DNA from 2 places in the Thiovibrio sp. JS02 genome. Region 1 is predicted to be linked to the other one. Evidence: riboswitches for the same ligand, from Rfam matches in the RefSeq annotation. Region 1 holds a riboswitch; the other holds the start of a gene.
The links. A riboswitch is a leader RNA that binds a small molecule or an ion and turns the genes downstream of it on or off. The one in region 1 is predicted to bind cobalamin.

Region 1 (8,794 bases):
GACGATGCGCTTGGCCTGCGGCAAAGATCCTTCGCATTTTCCCGGGGAAGGGGAGAGCAGGATGAATAGGCAGAGCAGGGTAAAAATCCCTGCCTGCCCCATGGTCGAATGGGTTTCCATGCTAGAATTCATACCTGTAGCTGGCGAAGAACGCGCGGCCCGGTTTTGGAAAGCCCTTCTTTTCGTAATACTCCTCGTTGAAGAGATTATCCGCCTTTACGGTGAGCCGGTGGTTGCTCGGAAACGAGAAACCGATCACCAGATCCGCCACCGTGAAGGAGGGATACTCCACCTCCGGGTACCCGGCCGTGTTCCAGTCCGTATCCTTCATTCTCCCCTGCCGGCGGCACTGCAGTCTGGCGTCGAAAGCCCCGCCGGCATACTGCAGGCCGTAATTCACGGTGTGCTTGGCCACGTTGTGGATATCCCGCATGATGGCCGGACTCTCTTCCTCTTCCGCGGTGAGCATGTGAGTGGAATTGACGAAGAAGACAAGGGAGCGGTGCCAATGGAGAGGGGCGCCGATGTCAAGGGAAAGCTCGGTTTCAAGCCCCGCCATTTCCGCGCTGAGGCTGTTTTCGTAGGTCGTGGTGGTGGTGCTTGTCACGCTGATGATCTTGTCCCGCACATCGGTATGGAAACAGGTGAGATCGCAAGAAAGCCCCCAATCGCTCCGGTCGTAGCCGGCGCCGAAATCAAAGGTCGTGGAGGATTCCGGGTCAAGATCTGGATTGCCCTGGATCACCATGGTGACACCACCCACCGCCTCTTCCGAATAGCCTGCCAACTGGGCGGCGGTGGGTGGCACAAAGGCCTTGCCGATGGTGGTGTGGAAGCGTACGCCCTGTTTGAAGAGATAGTTCAGTCCGGCACGGGGACTGAAGGTGGAAAAGTCTTCCGAGTTGGGGGTGAAATCGGTTTTGTATGGGGTTGTTTTTGTTTCGACGGTAAAGGTATCGTGGCGGCCTCCCAGGGTTGCGGTGAGCCGCTCATCGAGGAGTTTCCAGACGGTTTCCAGATAGCCGCCCCAGTTTTCCCGGCCCTCGTCCGGGGAAGAAGGGGCTTTTCTGGTGCCGTCCTGGTTGTAGCCGCGTTTTTTCGAGTTGATATCCTGATAATCAATGCCGGCGATGAAGCGATGCCGTTTCCAGGCATATTCATCCTTGAGCTGGAACCCGAGCCAATCGGTATCCGCTTCATGGTCGCGGTGGGGCGCGACCTGGACCGGCACACTCCAGCCCGTGTAATGCTTGTGGTTTTCCGTTGTTTCGTTGGTTTTGAAGGCGGTGAGGTCGATCCGGTTGTCGGCACCCAGATTTCCGCCCAGCCGCAGGTCAAGGCCGTACCGGTCGATATCCTTATGGCCCGACTTCTTATCCCCGTCCGCGAGATCGCCGGGGGTTTCGATGTCCAGGCCCTGGTAGAGGTCGCCGCTTGCGTCAAGCCGCCAGGTCTTAGCAAGGGCTTTTCCGAGACGGAGGGCGCTGTTCCGGGTTTCATAGCCGGTATGCGCCCTGGTCTCGCCGTTTCCCATCTCATAGTCGCCGACCTGCGCAAAGCGCCTGGCCGAGAGGTCAAAGTCAAAGCCATTGCTCGATGCCCCGCCCATGGCTGTCTGCTGGCTGTTGGCCTGAAACGAGCCAAAGCCGATTTCGGCCATGCCGGTAAGCGGTCCGGTGCTCTTTCTGGTGATGATGTTGACCACCCCGCCCATGGCCTCGCCACCGTAAAGCGAGGAGGCTGGGCCTTTGAGGACTTCGATCCTTTCCACATTGTCCATGGGGATGGCCGCGAGATTGGTCGCTCCCGCCGGCCTGCCGTTGATGAGGATCAGCGAGTGCCTGGTGATGCCGAGGGCTTCGGGCCGGAAACCGCGGATGCCGATGCCCGCGAGAGCTCCGGGATATTCGACAACGCCCACCGAGCTGTTTTTTTTGAGCTTTTCGCTCAAGGTGTCGCCGGTGGTGAGTTCAAGGTCCTGGCCGTCGATCACCTCCACCTTGGCCGGGATGGTCGCGACCTTTTCCTCGCTGCGGGTGGCGGTGACCACCACCTCGTCCAGAATTGCGGTTTCTTGGGCAAAACCAGATGTGCTGAGGCAAAGGCTCAGCAGGATAAGGGAGCAGATTCCTTTTTTCATGCCCGGCCTCCTGGGAGACAGCGCCGCATGGCAAACTGGAAAACATTCCAGTCCCTGACAGACAGCAGGGTGTGTTTACAGAAACTTCTTTCGCTTGTGACCATATCCCGTTCTCCTCTTCTCTGCGCCGCATGAGCCAAGCGGCACATTGTTTGTGAGTCCGGGCAAAAAAAATCCCCGGACCAATGAAAATTGATCCGGGGATTCCCTGGTGTTCCCGCGAATAAGGTGAGCATTCCGCCCCTTGTCCGCGGGGGCAGGCTCTTATTGTTTTTCAGACAGGTCTTCTGACTCCCGGTTCGTCCTCCTTTTGCGCCTTCCCAACCTCGTCGCGGTCAGTGGCATACCTGCAAAATTCGTCCCCGGTCACAGCGGCGGGCCCGTCCCGGATTTACACCGGGTTCCCTATTAAGCTCGGTTAAGAGCATCTGAAACAGGTGGGCAAATTAATAAATGGCTTGGCAAAGAGCAAGCGGAAAAAAGGATGGGCCTCCCCAATGATATGAGGTTTTGGTCGGATGGTGAAATAAAAGTTTCGGAAAAACAGGGTATTGCGAGAGCTTCCTAGTAGCACGAAATTTATTTTTTTCACATTTTTCTTGAAACCGGAATTTGTTTCCGTTACGGTGCTACCGTTTGAAAATTTGTGTCACTGCGGTTGGGGCAGGTGGCGCGGCAGGCAGCCGGCAGCCAGGAAAGGAGAAGCCATGTTCGATTTGAGCAACGAAGAGGGGAATTCCCGTGCCCTCGATGTGCCGGTATCTACTGCCGGCCCATCTTGCTTCTCCGTCGCGACTGATAAGAGCTCAAAAATGGTCTCGGTGCGCTATCGATACCGGCGGCTGTTTTTCTTGGGGGTTTCCCTGGCGCTGCACGGGGCGGTGTTCTCGGTTTTTGCCGCATTTCCCAGGCCGCAGCAGAGCAAGGTCATTGAGATCAGCTTGCTTGAGCTGCCGTCCTCTTCCTCTTCGTTGGTTGGCCCTTTGGCCATGGACGCGCCTGCGTCTCCGGTCGGAGAAGCAAGGGCGGAAGAGAAAAAGTCGGTCAGCGCCCCCATCGCGAGGAAGTCCGTTTCCAAGGAAGCCCCAAAAAAACCGCCCCGGCCGGCGGATCGGCAGAGTCTTGCATCGGAACCTCAGCCGCAGGCAGCAATGTCAGACAAAATCGAGGCCGAAAATGAGGGAGAGGGAGCAGAGGCTGAAGTTGCCGGGGGCACGGAAACAGAGACCGGGGCGGCGGACGGTGGGGCCCTGGAAGATTTCCGCCCGGGAGCGGGAGAAGCTGGAGGAGTTGGAAAGGATGGCTTCGGGCCTGGGAATCTGAATAGCATGGGCGGTCTTCATCCTCTTGCCCAGTATCTGCAACTTGTTCGGGAGAGGATCGCCAGTTGCAAAAAATACCCTCCCCTGGCCAGACGAAGGCAGCTTGAAGGTCGGGTGGGTATCCGCTTTCTTCTTGCCGGCACTGGTGGAGCACAGGAGATCAGGGTCAGCGCAAGCTCCGGCCAAGAGATCCTCGACAGGGCCGCCATCAGGGCCGTGCAGGACGCTGCCCCCTTTCCGCCGCCGCCGGCCGGTCTGCTCGCTGGGGCTGTCGTGGTCGAACTGAACATTGTTTTTAATTTGTCGTGAATTTTTCCGCACCGGAAAAGAAAGATGAGGAGAGGGGAGATGAAAAAAGAAGCAGGAACAAAGAGATACCCGGGTTGTTGCGCCGCGCTGATTGGGGCCTTGGCCATGGCGCTGCCCGGCGGGCAGGCGCGAGCCGATGAGGATCAGCCAGGGACGACCGCGTACATGCTGGACCAGATCGTGGTCACCGGCACCAAGACCCCCCACGCTCTGCGGGATACGCCGGTGGAAACCCTGGTGGTCGACCGGGAAGAAATCGGCAAAACCAATGCCCAGAACACCATGGATGTCCTCAAAAGCATCCCCGGCGTTTCCGTATCCGCCCATGACGACACCTTCGGAACCTATACCTGGAATGCCAGGATGCGGGGACTCAGCATCAACGATGGCTACGCCCTGGTTCTGGTGGACGGCCAGAGGGTGATGGGGTCAGGGCAGAGCGGCGGCATGGGGGAATACGGCATCGGCCTCAACCAGATTCCGGTGGAGATGATCGAGAGGATCGAGGTGGTGAAAGGCCCCGGTTCAGCCCTTTATGGCAGCGACGCCATGGCCGGGGTGATCAACATCATCACCAGGAGAACCCCAAAGAAGCAGGTGGCCGGCGCCGGCGTTGCCCATGGCTGGTACGATGTCAAGGAGCGGCTCAAAAACGACGTGATCGAGGAGGCTTTCGCTGAAAACCGCAATCAGTCCCAAGCCTATGCCTATTTCGGGGACCGGCCCCTGGAAAAGGTCGGCTATCTCCTGCAGTACAGTCAGGAAAGCGGGGAGGACAACGGCCAGCGCCGGATCGACTCCGACCGCCATTCGGTGCTGGCCAAGGTGGATGTCGACCCCAGCGAGCGCCTGCGTCTTTTCGCCAAGGCAGAGGCGAGCGATTATGAAAAGGAGGACGACCGCAAGGAAAAGAGCTACCGGCTCGCTGGCGGTGCGGACTGGCAGGCGGGCGTGGCCCACTTTTTCTCGCTCAAGGGCTACACCTACAACTGGGACTTCGACCACGGCTATCTCGACAACACCTATGGCCACAAGACAGGGGATATCGGCTACCGCCAGGTGGAGGGGCAATACACCTGGAGTGCAGATGAGATCCACACCCTGACCACTGGCGCGGAATTCCAGAATCAGGCCATCGATTTTAGCATCGACAACGCGGACGGCAGCACCATCGGCGTCGATCGGGGCATTGAGATCGCGAGCCTCTATCTTCAGGATGAAATGATCCTGCCCGGCGGGGCGTTGACCCTGGTGCCAGGCGTTCGCTACGACGATCACAGCGTCTTCGGGGATGAGGTCAACCCCAAGCTCAGCGCCATGTACCGGCTCTCTGCGGCAACCAGCCTGCGGGTCTCGGCGGGCCGGGCATTCAAATCTCCCACCATCCGCCAGCTTTACTACGATGCTCCCTACGCGCATGGCTCCTATTATGTGCAATCCAATCCGGACCTCAAGCCGGAAACGGCCATCGGTTATTCGACGGCGGTGGAGCATTGGCTCAAAGAGGGCAGCGCCATGGGCAGCGTCGGGTATTTCCGCAACGATATCAGGGAGATGGTGGCCCGCGAAGATACCGGCACTCTCCATAACGGCCTGCCGCTTCAGATTTATCGGAACGTCGAGAAGGCCACCACCCAGGGCATAGAACTTCTTGCCAGATTCTGGCTGGCGGACAGCCTTTCCCTGGCGCTCGCCTATACCTATACCGATTCGGAAAACAGGGAAAACGGCAAGAACCTCACCCATACTCCGGAGCACCAGATGGGCCTGACCCCGGCCTACGGGCTGAAGGACTACGGAATAGGGATGAGCGCCACTGTTTCCCAGGTTTCACGCCAGTATACCAATACCGACAATACCGCCGAAATCGGCGGTCATACCGTGGTGGACGCCAAGGTTTACAAGCTCTTGCGCGACACTGCCAAGCTCTCCCTGGAGGCGGACAATGTTTTCGATTCGGACAAGGGTGATGAAGGCAACTTCCGGACCGGCCGGACCTTTATGTTGAAGCTTGATCTTACCTTTTAACTTTACCTGTTGATGGAGAAAAAAATGAATGCATGGACCAAGAGATTGCCCTGCTGGCTGACTGTCAGCGTTCTTACCCTTACCCTCCTTGGGGCTCAAGAGGCTTGCGCCCATTATCCTTGGATCGAGATGGAAAACTACGCGCCTGCCGCCCAGGGTGCCCAGCCGTTCCATATCGGTTGGGGCCATACCTTCCCCTCTGAAAACTTTCTCGCCGCCGACGACCTGGAGGAGATCTTCATCCTTTCCGCAACCGGCGCCAAAATCCCGGTGGCCCCGGAGTCGGCCACGGAGTTTATCAGTCGGCAAGCGCTGGCGGACGGGGCATATCTGGTCGCCGGTCGGCGGAAATCGAGCTTTTATACCAAGACCGTCGACGGCGGCAAGAGGCAATCCAAAAAAGGACTGGACAACGTGGTCAAATGCTCCTGGTCAACCATGAGCATGAAGGGGATCGTCAATGTGGGGGCGCGGCAGGAGGCGGTTGACCAGGCGGTCGGCCATCCCCTGGAGATCATTCCCCTGGTCAATCCGGCCCGGCTCAAGGTCGGAGATACCCTGCCTGTCCGCGTTCTCTTCAAGGGCCAACCCTTCAGCGGCGAGATGGCGGCAGTCTATCATGGCCATGCCGACAAGAAAGAAAGCCAGGCCCCTTCCATCACTACCGACCAAAACGGCCGGGGGGGAATCACCCTCGGCGCGCCCGGCATCTGGCTTCTCAGGATTCAGCATGAGTTGCCTTTTTCCCAGCCCGAGGAATGCGATGCGGAGTCCTATGTGGCAACCCTGACCTTTAGCGTCAGATAGGATCGAGCAGGGGTCGCGGCGTCCCACCTGCCGCCGCGACCCCTCGCATCCCGGAGAACAACAATGCGCCGCACCCTTGCCTTAATATTTCTCTTGCTGCCCCTCGCCATTGCCACAGATACCCACGCCCATGCCATCCATTACCGGGTGGAGAACCGGGGAATCAGCGCCAGGGTCTTCTACGGACCGGACGATCCGGCCAGCTATAGCGCTTACGAGGTCGTCGGGCCGGGGGATACCATGCCGCACCAGAAGGGAAGGACGGACCGGAACGGCATCGTCTCCTTTCTGCCCGACCGGCCGGGTACGTGGCGGATAACGCTGACGGACGAGTCCGGGCACGGCGTCCATGCCGCCGCCATCACCGTACAGGTCGATGAAAACCTCTATATGTCCTCCTTTGACAAACCCCTGGTGGCGCAACACACCAAGGCCTTTGTCGGCATGAGCATCCTGCTCTTCGTCTTCAGCCTTTGGGTGCTCGTCCGTAAGCGGGAAAGTCGAAGAGGTGATCGTTCGTCTCGATCATTTGAATAGAAAAATACAATAAAATAACCTGTCTGTTTTCGGAATATTCGATTTGACTTTAGCAGGTTATGCCACTACCCTTGCCGTTCACGAACGACTCTTTTTTTAAAGATTCACATTCAGGGAGAACCGTTTTGCAGCGCAGATTGCCACAGATATGAGCAAGCATCCGGCGAAAGCCGGCCGGCCCGGTGCGGGTCGGGCGATATTGCGGCTCTCCCTGCCCGATGGGCGTTCCGGTGCGTCAATACGGTTAGCTCGCCTCTCCGCTGACGTTGTCCGCCGCTATGCAGCAGAGCCGCGGCATTTCCGGAATTTTTCCGGCAACGTACAGTGAAGGAGGAAGTATGAACGCTCCCGTTTCCAGCCCGTCCGCCCAGCGGACGGTCGGTTCGGTTCTGGTGGTCGGCGGCGGGGTGGCCGGGGTGCAGGCCGCCCTCGATCTCAGTGAACTCGGCTACAAGGTCTGGCTGGTCGAAAAATCCGGGGCCATCGGCGGGGTCATGGCCAGGCTCGACAAGACCTTTCCCACCAACGACTGTTCCCTCTGCATCCTGGCCCCCAAGCTGGTGGAAGCGGGCCGCGACCCCAACATCGAGATCCTGACCCTGGCCGAACTGGTCGAACTGAGGGGAGAACCGGGCAGCTTCACCGCCACGATCCGAAAAAAACCCCGCTACATCGACGAGGAGGCCTGCACCGGCTGCGGCCAGTGCACCCTCTACTGCCTGAAGCAAATCGGCAACGACTTCAACGAGAACCTCGAAAAGAGCCACGCGGCCCACATCGACTACTCCCAGGCCGTGCCCACCTCCTATTACATCGACGCCAAGGCCTGCCTCAGGCTCAATTATGAGACCTGCGGCCTGTGCGCGGTTGCCTGCCAGGCCAAGGCCATCCGCTTCGACGACACCGAAAAAACCCTGAAGCTGCCGGTGGGCGCGGTGATCCTCGCCCCGGGCTTCGGCCGGGTGAGCAACGAGGTCTTGTCCCGCTACGGTTACGGCCGTTTCAGCGACGTGGTCACCGCCTTTGAGCACGAGCGCTTGATGTGCGCCTCCGGCCCCACCGGCGGCGAGATCCTCCGCCTCTCCGACCGAAAGCACCCCAAGAAGATCGCCTTTCTGCAGTGCATCGGCTCCCGGGACGAGAACTGCGGCAACAACTACTGTTCCGCGGTCTGCTGCATGTACGCCATCAAGCAGGCCTCGCTCGCCCGCGAGCATGATCCGGAGTGCGAGATCACCCTCTTTTTCATGGATGTCCGCACCCACGGCAAGGGATTCGACGCGGCCCGGGAGCGGGCGATCAGGGAAGGCGATTTCCGGGTGATCCATGCCCGGCCGCCCAAGGTCGAGGATGTCTTCGACGGAGGCCTGTTGCTCACCTGGGCCACGGAGGACGGCGGGCATCACAGCGAGAAGTTCGACCTGGTGGTGCTCTCTCAGGGGCTGGAAGCGCCGGATGACGCGGAAGGGCTGGCCAGGGCCGCCGGCATCGACCTCAACGAATACCTCTTTGCCCAAACCGACACCTATGCGCCCCTGGCCACCAGTCGGCCGGGTGTATACGTGATCGGCGCTTTCCAGGGGCCCAAGGATATCCCGGATTCGGTCACCCAGGCCGGCGGGGCCGCGGCTCTCTGCGCCGGCCTGCTTGC
Region 2 (8,794 bases), 1.1 Mb from region 1:
GGGCCAGCACCACCTCCCGGGAACCGAGACTGCCCCCGGCGAGCAGGGCCCCGGCGGCGGCCAGGCCCGCGGAAAACTCCACGGTGACATGGGCCATGACGATGGCCAGGCTCTGCGGATTGAGCCAGGCGAGAAACCCGGCCTTGCCGGCCAGGGAGTGCTCAAGCCAGCTGAAGAATCCCTTCTTGCCCAGGAAAAAGAAGAGGGTGTAGACAGGCACCGTGAAATACAGAAGCCCCCTGATCCTTTTCTGGAAACGCCTCGCACTCTTCCGCACGGCCTGTTGCCAGCCGATCCTTTCCCGGTGGGGCGCGGCGCCCTCAGCCCGCCCATCCGCCAGGGGCGGCAGCAGCAGCCTGCCCCAGATCACCACCAGCAGGGTTTGCAGGATGGCGGCGCTGAAGGTCAGGGCCACGTAGAGAAAGGCCGCCCTCTTGATAAAGGGCGCGGTGAGAAAAAAGACCGTGGGCAGGTGCAGGAAAAAACGCGGCAGGCTGTTGAAAAGGTTGGCGAGCACCAGCTCCTTCTTGCTCATCCGCCCCTTGGCAAAGGCCTCGGCGAGCATGGTGTTGGCGGTGACCCCGGAAAAAAAAGCCATGGAAAAACTGGCGCCCGAAACGGCGGACAGCCTGCCCAGCCTGACCAGGGGCCTGGTCAGGGCGGCGAGCCGGTGTGTCCAGTTGAGGGCCTCGATGAAATTCGCCACGAGCAACCCCAGCGAGATCCAGAAGAGGAGCTTCAGCAACGGCCATACCAGCTCGGGCCAGAGGGCGGCTATGAGGTGTGCGTCCAGCAGCATGAAAAAAAAATCCCCGGACCGATAAAATCGATCCGGGGATGCCCTTGCTTATCCACGCGAGATCATACGGATAATCACTTGTCCACGGTGATTATGCAACCAGTCTCCCAAGGCAGGTCTTCTGACTCTCGGCTCATCCTTGTTCCACGCCTTCCCGTTCATGAAACAGTGGCATACAGCGGAACTTGTCCCCGATCACAGCGGCGGGCCCGTCCCGGATTTGCACCGGGTTCCCTTTTCAGCTCATGCACGAGCGCCTGAGATATGAGACCAACATTTAATTGAAAGCGCCCTGCTTGTCAAGGCGCTTTCTGCGTCAGACGATGCCCAGGGATCGCAGCATCTTCTCGAAATCGCGTTCATCCAGGCGGGTCAGCCCCGCCGCGTGGGCAAGGCGGAGCGCCTCCTGATACTCCTCGACCCGCAGGCTCCGGTCGATGGGCGGAAAGTCCAGGGCCTGGCCGCAGGGGCGGTACTGGTCCATGATGTTCACATAGGTGGTTGCCGAGATCTCCTCGGCGATGAACCCGAGAATCGCGCCTGTTTCCGTCAGTCCCCCAGGCATGACCAGATGGCGGAGCAAAAGGCCGCGCTCGGCAAGGCCCTCTTGGTTGATGACAAGCTCGCCCACCTGCCGGTGCATCTCAATAATCGCCGCCCTGGCCCGCTCCGGATAATCGGGGGCCCTGGCGAACCGTTTGGCGCTGGCCTTGTCCCAGAACTTGAAATCCGGCATGTAGATGTCGACGACACCGTCGAGCAGGGCCAGGGTCTCGACAGAGTCATAGCCGCTTGAGTTGTAGACCAGGGGCAGGCGCAGACCGCCCTCGATGGCCGGAAGCAGGGCTTCCAGGATCTGGGCCGCCACATGGCTGGGGGTGACCAGATTGATGTTGTGGCAGCCCTGCTTCTGCAGGCTCAGCATCATGGCGGCCAGCTGGCCCGGGCTCACCTCCACCCCTTCGCCGAGGTGGCTGATCCCGTAATTCTGGCAGAAGACGCAGCCGAGGTTGCAGTTGCTGAAAAAGATGGTGCCGGAGCCGCCAACCCCCACCAGGGGCCGCTCTTCCCCGAAATGGGGGGTGTAGCTGGCCACCACGGCCTTGCGCCCGGTCCGGCAGATCCCCTTTTCGTTCGCCAGACGATCGACTCCGCACTGCCGCGGGCAGAGGCGGCAGGAGGCGAGGAGAGCGAGGGCGCTCTCTGTCCGCCGTTTCAGCTCGCCGCCGGCGGCAAGGGTGAGATAGCGGGGGCCGGCGGCCATGCTTACCGGAGGGCCGCTGTCGGCGCCAGGCCGCCGGCGATTTTTTTGTTTCTGAAATAGAGGAGAATATCCCCTGCCACCATGAACCCGTTCAGCATGTAGAGATAAATGACCGGATCGAAACTGTGGAAGACCTTGTGCAGGACGCCGGCGACATAGCCGGCAAGGACCACGCAGAGGAAAAAGAGGCTTTTCCCGGCATTGGTGCGGCTCCGCCAGGATCGGTAAAGGGAAAAGGGCCAGGCCGCGCCGAAGCAGACCAGCATGATGATCTCGAAAATACTCATGATCCGAAAACCCGAAAGCCAAATTTCAAAAAAGGAAGAAAGTGGACAGCATGAGCAATTATCCCCCACCGGAATCGAAATGCAATGAAAAATAAAGCCTGTTCTCCAACGGATTCCACCGTCGCCATTTTGTCCTGCCGGGTAGCGAAGCACATGGAGAAAAAAGATCCCCTTCTTTTTTTGCTTGCCCTACATCCCCCCCAAGGGTGAAGAGAATAAGCAAAAAAACGGCTCCCGGTTCGTCCTGGTCCTGCGGACTTCCCGGAGTTCAACCCCCTTGCGGATACTTCTCGGCCATGGCGCAATGGGGGATAAAACAATACACGCCTTCACAGCACCTTCGGATATTTTTTCCAGGCACTCTTCAACCTCTTGCGGTAAGGTTAGACACCTGACACGCATGCCCCGTATCCAAAACACCACGTGAGCCCTCGCCACCGCAATGTATAACAATCCTTTGGAAACACTCAAAAAAATATTCGGCTATGCTTCCTTCCGGTCCCCGCAGCAGGAGATCATCGAAGGTCTGATCCGCGGCGAGGACGCCTTTGTCCTCATGCCCACCGGCGGCGGCAAATCCCTCTGCTACCAGATCCCGGCCCTGCACCGGCCCGGGGTCGGCATCGTGGTCTCGCCGCTGATTTCCCTGATGAAGGATCAGGTGGACGCCCTCAAGGCCTGCGGGGTAAAGGCCGCTTTTTACAACTCCTCCCTGAACAGCGTCGAGGCCCGCCGGGTTCTCGCCCAGCTGCGCAACGGCGAACTGGACCTTCTCTATATCGCCCCGGAGCGGCTGCTGGGCAACGAGTTTGCCGAACGGCTCCGCGAGATCCCCATTGCGCTCTTCGCCATCGACGAAGCGCACTGCATTTCCCAGTGGGGCCATGACTTCCGGCCGGAATACAGCAAGCTCGGCCAGCTGCGCCGACTTTTCCCCGATGTTCCGCTGATCGCGCTCACCGCCACGGCCGAGCCCCACACCCGCCAGGACATACTCGCCCGGCTCGGCCTTGCCCCCTCCCAGTGCCACATTGCCGGCTTCGACCGGCCCAATATCCGCTACTCCGTGCTCGGCAAACAAAAGCCTTTCAACCAGCTCGCCGCCTTTCTCAAGGGCCGCGAACAAGAGGCCGGGATCGTTTACTGCCTGAGCAGGAAGCGGGTGGAATCGGTGGCCGCCCGGCTCCGCGCGGCGGGTTTTCCCGCGGCCGCCTACCACGCCGGCCTGCCGGCCGGAGAACGGCAGCGGGTGCAGGAGGAATTCCTCCGTGACGATGTCAGGATCATCGTGGCCACGGTGGCCTTCGGCATGGGCATCGACAAATCCAATATCCGCTACGTGGTCCATTACGACCTGCCCAAGAACATCGAAAGCTATTATCAGGAAACCGGCCGCGCCGGCCGGGACGGCCTGGCGGCCGAAGCCCTGCTCCTCTTCGGCCAGGGCGACATCGCCCTGGCCCGCGGCCTGATCGAAAACAGCGGCAATCCCGAGCAGAAACGCATCGAACTGCACAAGCTCAGCAGCATGGTGGGCTTTGCCGAGGCTTTGAGCTGCCGGCGCCAGGTGCTGCTCGGCTATTTCGGCGAACGGTTGGCCGAGCCCTGCGGCAATTGCGATATCTGCCTCGACCCGCCCGAGGTCGTCGACGTGACCGAAGACGCCCGCAAGGCCCTCTCCTGCGTTTACCGGGTCGGGCAGCGTTTCGGCATGGGCCACGTGATCGATGTTTTGCGCGGGGCAAGGAAGGAACGGCTCCTGCAGCTTGGCCACGACCGGCTTTCCACGTACGGCATCGGCGCGGAGAAAAGCCAGGAATACTGGGGCAGCCTGCTGCGCCATCTGGTGCAGCAGGGCTATCTGGAACAGGATGTGGGCAATTATTCGGTGCTCACCCTGAAGGCGGCGGCCCAGCCCCTGCTGCGCGGAGAGCAGACTCTGAGCATGGCCCGGCCGGGGCGCAAGCCGGTGGCGGCCGCGAAAACGGCCCGCCGCCGAGAAGGGGATCCAGAGTATGACCAGGCCCTCTTTGACAGCCTGCGGGCCTTGCGGAAAAAAATGGCCGACGCGGCCGGGGTGCCGCCCTTTGTCATCTTCAGCGACAGAGCCCTGGCCGAAATGGCCGCCCAACTGCCCACCGATGAGGAGGCGTTTCTGGCCATCCACGGGGTGGGAGCCCACAAGCGCCAACGTTACGGCGAAGCCTTTCTTGCCGAGATACGGGAATTTTGCCGGACAACGGCCGCCGGAGGGCGATGACGACCGTCCCGTCCCCGCCAGGCTCCCCGGCGTTTATCCCGGTTTATCCCCATTGATGGGGTGCTTCCCGCCCTCCTTAAACGGTCGGCGTTTTCGGCCTCCTCCCTGCCTTGACATTTCCCCCGCATCTGTTGCATTCTGAAAGACAGGACAACAATCAGGAAATCACCGCGCGGCAGTTCTCCTCAAGGAAAAAACATGAGCCACAGGCACCCAGGCACCACCATCACCCGCCTCAAGGCACGGCTTTCCTCCCTGCCAGTCCGGCTTGCCGCACTGCTATCGGCGTTCTTGCTCATCGCCTGTGATTCCCCGAAACAAGAGGGCTATGCCCCTGCTTACTCGGACACCCCCGCCGCCGGCAAGGTTGTCCTGATCTTCGGCGTCCATCCGCTGCACAACCCCCAGCGCCTCCATGAAACCTACGGCCCCCTGATCGAATATCTGAACCGGAACATTCCCGAATGCACGATCCGCCTTGAGGCTTCGCGCTCCTACGACGAGTTTGACAAAAAACTCTACGACCGCCACTTCCATCTTGCCCTGCCCAATCCTTACCAGACCCTCAATTCCCTGCGGCACGGCTATCGGATCTTCGCGAAAATGGGCGAGGACGACAAGTTCCGCGGCATCATCATCGTCAGAAAAGACAGCGGCATCAACAGGGTTGCCGACCTGAAGGGAAAGGTCGTCAGCTTCCCCGCGCCCACCGCCCTGGCCGCCACCATGATGCCCCTCTATTTCCTCCATACCCACGGCCTCGACGTAAACAAGGAAATCGAGCGCCTTTTCTCCGGCTCCCAGGAATCATCGATCATGAATGTGTACTTGGGCAAAAGCGCGGCCGGCGCCACCTGGCCACCCCCCTGGCAGGCTTTTTGCGAACGCAACCCCGGCATTGCCGCCGAGCTTGAGGTGAAATGGGAATCCCCGCCCCTGCTCAACAACGGCCTGGTGGCCCGGGATGATCTCCCGCCCGAGGTGGTGGCCAGGGTCCGCTCCCTCCTCGTGGCCCTGCACAGCCACGAAGAGGGCCGCCTTCTTCTCGCCGCCCTCCCGCTGGCCCGTTTCGAGAGCGCCACGGAGGCCACCTATCGGCCGGTCCGCGACTTTCTGCGACAATACGCCGAGGCGGTCCACTGAGATGGGGAGCCTGATGACGACACCGGCCGATGCCGCAAGAGCCCTCTGGCCCAAAACGATCCGCTCCCGGCTGATCTGCGGGGTTGCCCTCGTGCATCTCCTGCTGATGACCGTCTTTGTCCTCGATCTTGTCGCCCGGCAACGGGATTTCCTCAGCGAGCAGAGCCTGGAACAGACCACCAGCCTGGCCGAAACCCTGGCCATCAACAGCGGCTCCTGGGTTCTGGCCAATGACGTGGTGGGACTTGAGGAAATCGTCCTCGCCTTCCGCAGGTATCCGGATCTCCATTACGCCATGGTCATCGACATCGACGGCCAGGTGCTCGCCCACACCGACAGATCCCACGTCGGCCAGCATCTGGTTGATGAAAAAAGCCTCACCCTCCTCAAGTCCGGCCCGGAAAGTCAGGTTCTCCATGCCGGGCACGACATCATCGACATTGCCGCGCCGATCATGACCGGCACCGGAGAGATCATCGGCTGGGCCAGGATAGCCCAGGGTCAGGAGAAAATAGCGGACAACCTGGGGATCATTTCCCGCAACGGCATCCTCTACACCCTGCTGGCCATTGCCGCAGGCTCGCTTCTCGCGGTGCTGCTCGGCAACCGTTTGACCTCGGGCCTCACCAGGCTGCTCTCCGTCTCCAATCAGATCAAAAACGGCCGCCGGGACCTGCGGATGGATATCTCCCGCCAGGATGAAATCGCTCTCCTGGGAGAGGGATTCAACAACATGCTCGACGCCATCGTGGCCAAGGAAAAACTCATCCTCCTCAACCAGCAGCGGCTGGAAAGCCTTGCCCGGATCTTCCAGTTCGAGCCCGCGGATCGGCAGGAACTCCTGGACTTCGCCCTGCAAGAGGCGATCCGCCTCACCGGCAGCAAAATAGGCTATATCTGCCATTACGATGAGGAGAACCGGGAGTTTATCATCAACAGCTGGTCCAGGGAGGCGATGCGGAAATGCGCCGTCGCCGGGCCGCCGACCCGCTTTCAACTGGACAAATCGGGGCTGTGGGGGGAGGCGGTGCGGCAGGGCCGGCCCGTCATCATCAACGATTTCCAGGCCGAAAACCCTTTGAAAAGAGGTTGTCCCCCGGGTCATGTCGAGCTTCGCAACTTCCTGACCATCCCGGTGTTCCGGGAAAAACGGGTCGTTGCCGTGGTGGGCGTGGCCAACAAGGCGACGGACTACGACCAGGGGGATATCTCCCAGCTTTCCCTGCTGATGGACGCGGTGTGGAAGATCGTCGAACGCAGGCAGGCCGAGGAGGCCCTGCGGGAACAGCGCGCCATGCTCCAGCAGATCCTGGACACCGTTCCCCAGTCGATCTTCTGGAAGGATGCCGCCCTCACCTACCTGGGCTGCAACCGGGTTTTCGCCCGGGCCGCCGGCCTGGACGACCCCGGCCAGATCAGAGGCAAGACCGATTTCGACCTGCCCTGGCCAAGGGAGGAGGCCGAGGCCTATCGCGCCGACGACCAAGAGGTCATCGACGGCAAAGAGTGCAAGAGGCATATCGTCGAACCGCTGCAGCAGGCGGATGGGAACAGGATCTGGATCGACACCACCAAGATGCCGCTGCCGGACGGGGAGGGAAATGTCCATGGCGTTCTCGGCATTTATGACGACATCACCGAGCGCAAACGGGCCGAGGAAGCGTTGAGCCAGAGCGAAGAGAACCTGAGACAGGCCCAGCGCATCGCCCGCCTCGGGAGCTGGACCCTCGATCTGACCGGCAACAAGCTGGTCTGGTCGGATGAAATCTACCGGATCTTCGAGATCGATCCCGCGGAATTCAACGCCTCCTACCAAGGCTTCCTGACCGCCATCCATCCCGAGGACCGGGAGGCGGTCGACCTGGCATACACCGAAGCGCTCAGAAACAAAACGCCTTACGAGATTACCCACCGGCTGCTGATGAAGGACGGCCGGGTGAAATTCGTGCATGAGCGGGGCGAGACGGTCTATGATCCGGAGGGACGCCCGCTGCGCACGCTCGGCACGGTTCAGGACATCAGCGAACAGAAACTGGCGGAGCAGGCCCTGGCCAGGGCTTCCCGGGAATGGTCCGCGGCCATGGACGCTTCCGACGATGTGGTCTACCTGCTGAACCTCGACCGCCGCATCGTCCGGGCCAACAAGGCCTTTTATCTGGCCACCGGCTCCAGCCCGGAAACCGCCGTCGGCCGACATGTGGTCGAGCTTGTCCATCCCGGGGGAGAACCGGCCCCCTGCCCCATCTGCCGTGCCCAGGAGGAAAGACGCGACCTGCGGGTAATCATGGAGGCGGATGACCCCGCCAACCCCGTCGGCCGCCCCCTTGAGATCACCGTGAAAATAATCCGCGATCAGGCGGAACGGCCCATGAGCATTCTCATCAGCCGCCATGACCTCAGCGCGGCCAGGAAGGAAACGGAGGAAAAAACACTCCTGGAAAGGCAGCTGCGCCAGGCGCAGAAGATGGAAGCCATCGGCACCCTGGCCGGCGGCATCGCCCACGACTTCAACAATATTCTCGCCATCATCTTCGGCTACAGCGAACTGGCCATGGTGGACAAGGATCTGGAAAGCTGCCGCCGGCATCTGGAAGAAGTGGTCAGGGGAGCCGAACGGGCAAAAGAGCTGGTCCGGCAGATCCTGACCTTCAGCCGTCAGGCGGACCAGCAGAAGCAGCCCCTGCAGGTTTCGCTGGTTGTCAAGGAGGCCCTGAAGATGTTGCGCGCCTCCATCCCCACCACCATCGACATCCGTCAGGAGATCATTTCCCAGGCCACGGTCCTGGCCGATCCCACCCAGATCCATCAGATCATGATGAATCTTTGCACCAACGCCTACCACGCCATGCGGGAAACAGGAGGGACCCTTGCCGTTTCCCTGGACGAGGTGACGATTGGCCCGCGGGACTTCGCCGATGCCGACCTGGCAGCGGGCAACTACCTGAAACTTGAGATACGCGACACGGGCTGCGGCATCGATCAGAAGATAAAGGAAAAAATTTTTGAACCCTACTTCACCACCAAGAAGCGCGGCGAGGGAA

Region 2: it holds a riboswitch for cobalamin, as region 1 does, so the genes downstream of both, ACUUL3_RS03965 (hypothetical protein) here and ACUUL3_RS08780 (TonB-dependent receptor plug domain-containing protein) in region 1, are expected to answer to the same signal.

The regions. Positions count from the first base shown of each region.
Region 1 covers NZ_CM130715.1:1,877,405-1,886,198, reverse strand. The annotation lists gene ACUUL3_RS08785 (ABC transporter substrate-binding protein) at 1-120, opposite strand, end outside; gene ACUUL3_RS08780 (TonB-dependent receptor plug domain-containing protein) at 122-2,140, opposite strand; cobalamin riboswitch at 2,401-2,587, opposite strand; gene ACUUL3_RS08775 (hypothetical protein) at 2,967-3,131, opposite strand; gene ACUUL3_RS08770 (hypothetical protein) at 3,295-3,483, opposite strand; gene ACUUL3_RS08765 (energy transducer TonB) at 3,469-3,771, shown strand; gene ACUUL3_RS08760 (TonB-dependent receptor plug domain-containing protein) at 3,811-5,799, shown strand; gene ACUUL3_RS08755 (DUF4198 domain-containing protein) at 5,824-6,606, shown strand; gene ACUUL3_RS08750 (hypothetical protein) at 6,670-7,143, shown strand; gene ACUUL3_RS08745 (FAD-dependent oxidoreductase) at 7,482-8,794, shown strand, end outside.
Region 2 covers NZ_CM130715.1:824,300-833,093, reverse strand. The annotation lists gene ACUUL3_RS03965 (hypothetical protein) at 1-799, opposite strand, end outside; cobalamin riboswitch at 893-1,075, opposite strand; gene ACUUL3_RS03960 (radical SAM protein) at 1,116-2,063, opposite strand; gene ACUUL3_RS03955 (hypothetical protein) at 2,066-2,350, opposite strand; gene recQ (DNA helicase RecQ) at 2,793-4,610, shown strand; gene ACUUL3_RS03945 (phosphate/phosphite/phosphonate ABC transporter substrate-binding protein) at 4,809-5,753, shown strand; gene ACUUL3_RS03940 (PAS domain S-box protein) at 5,767-8,794, shown strand, end outside.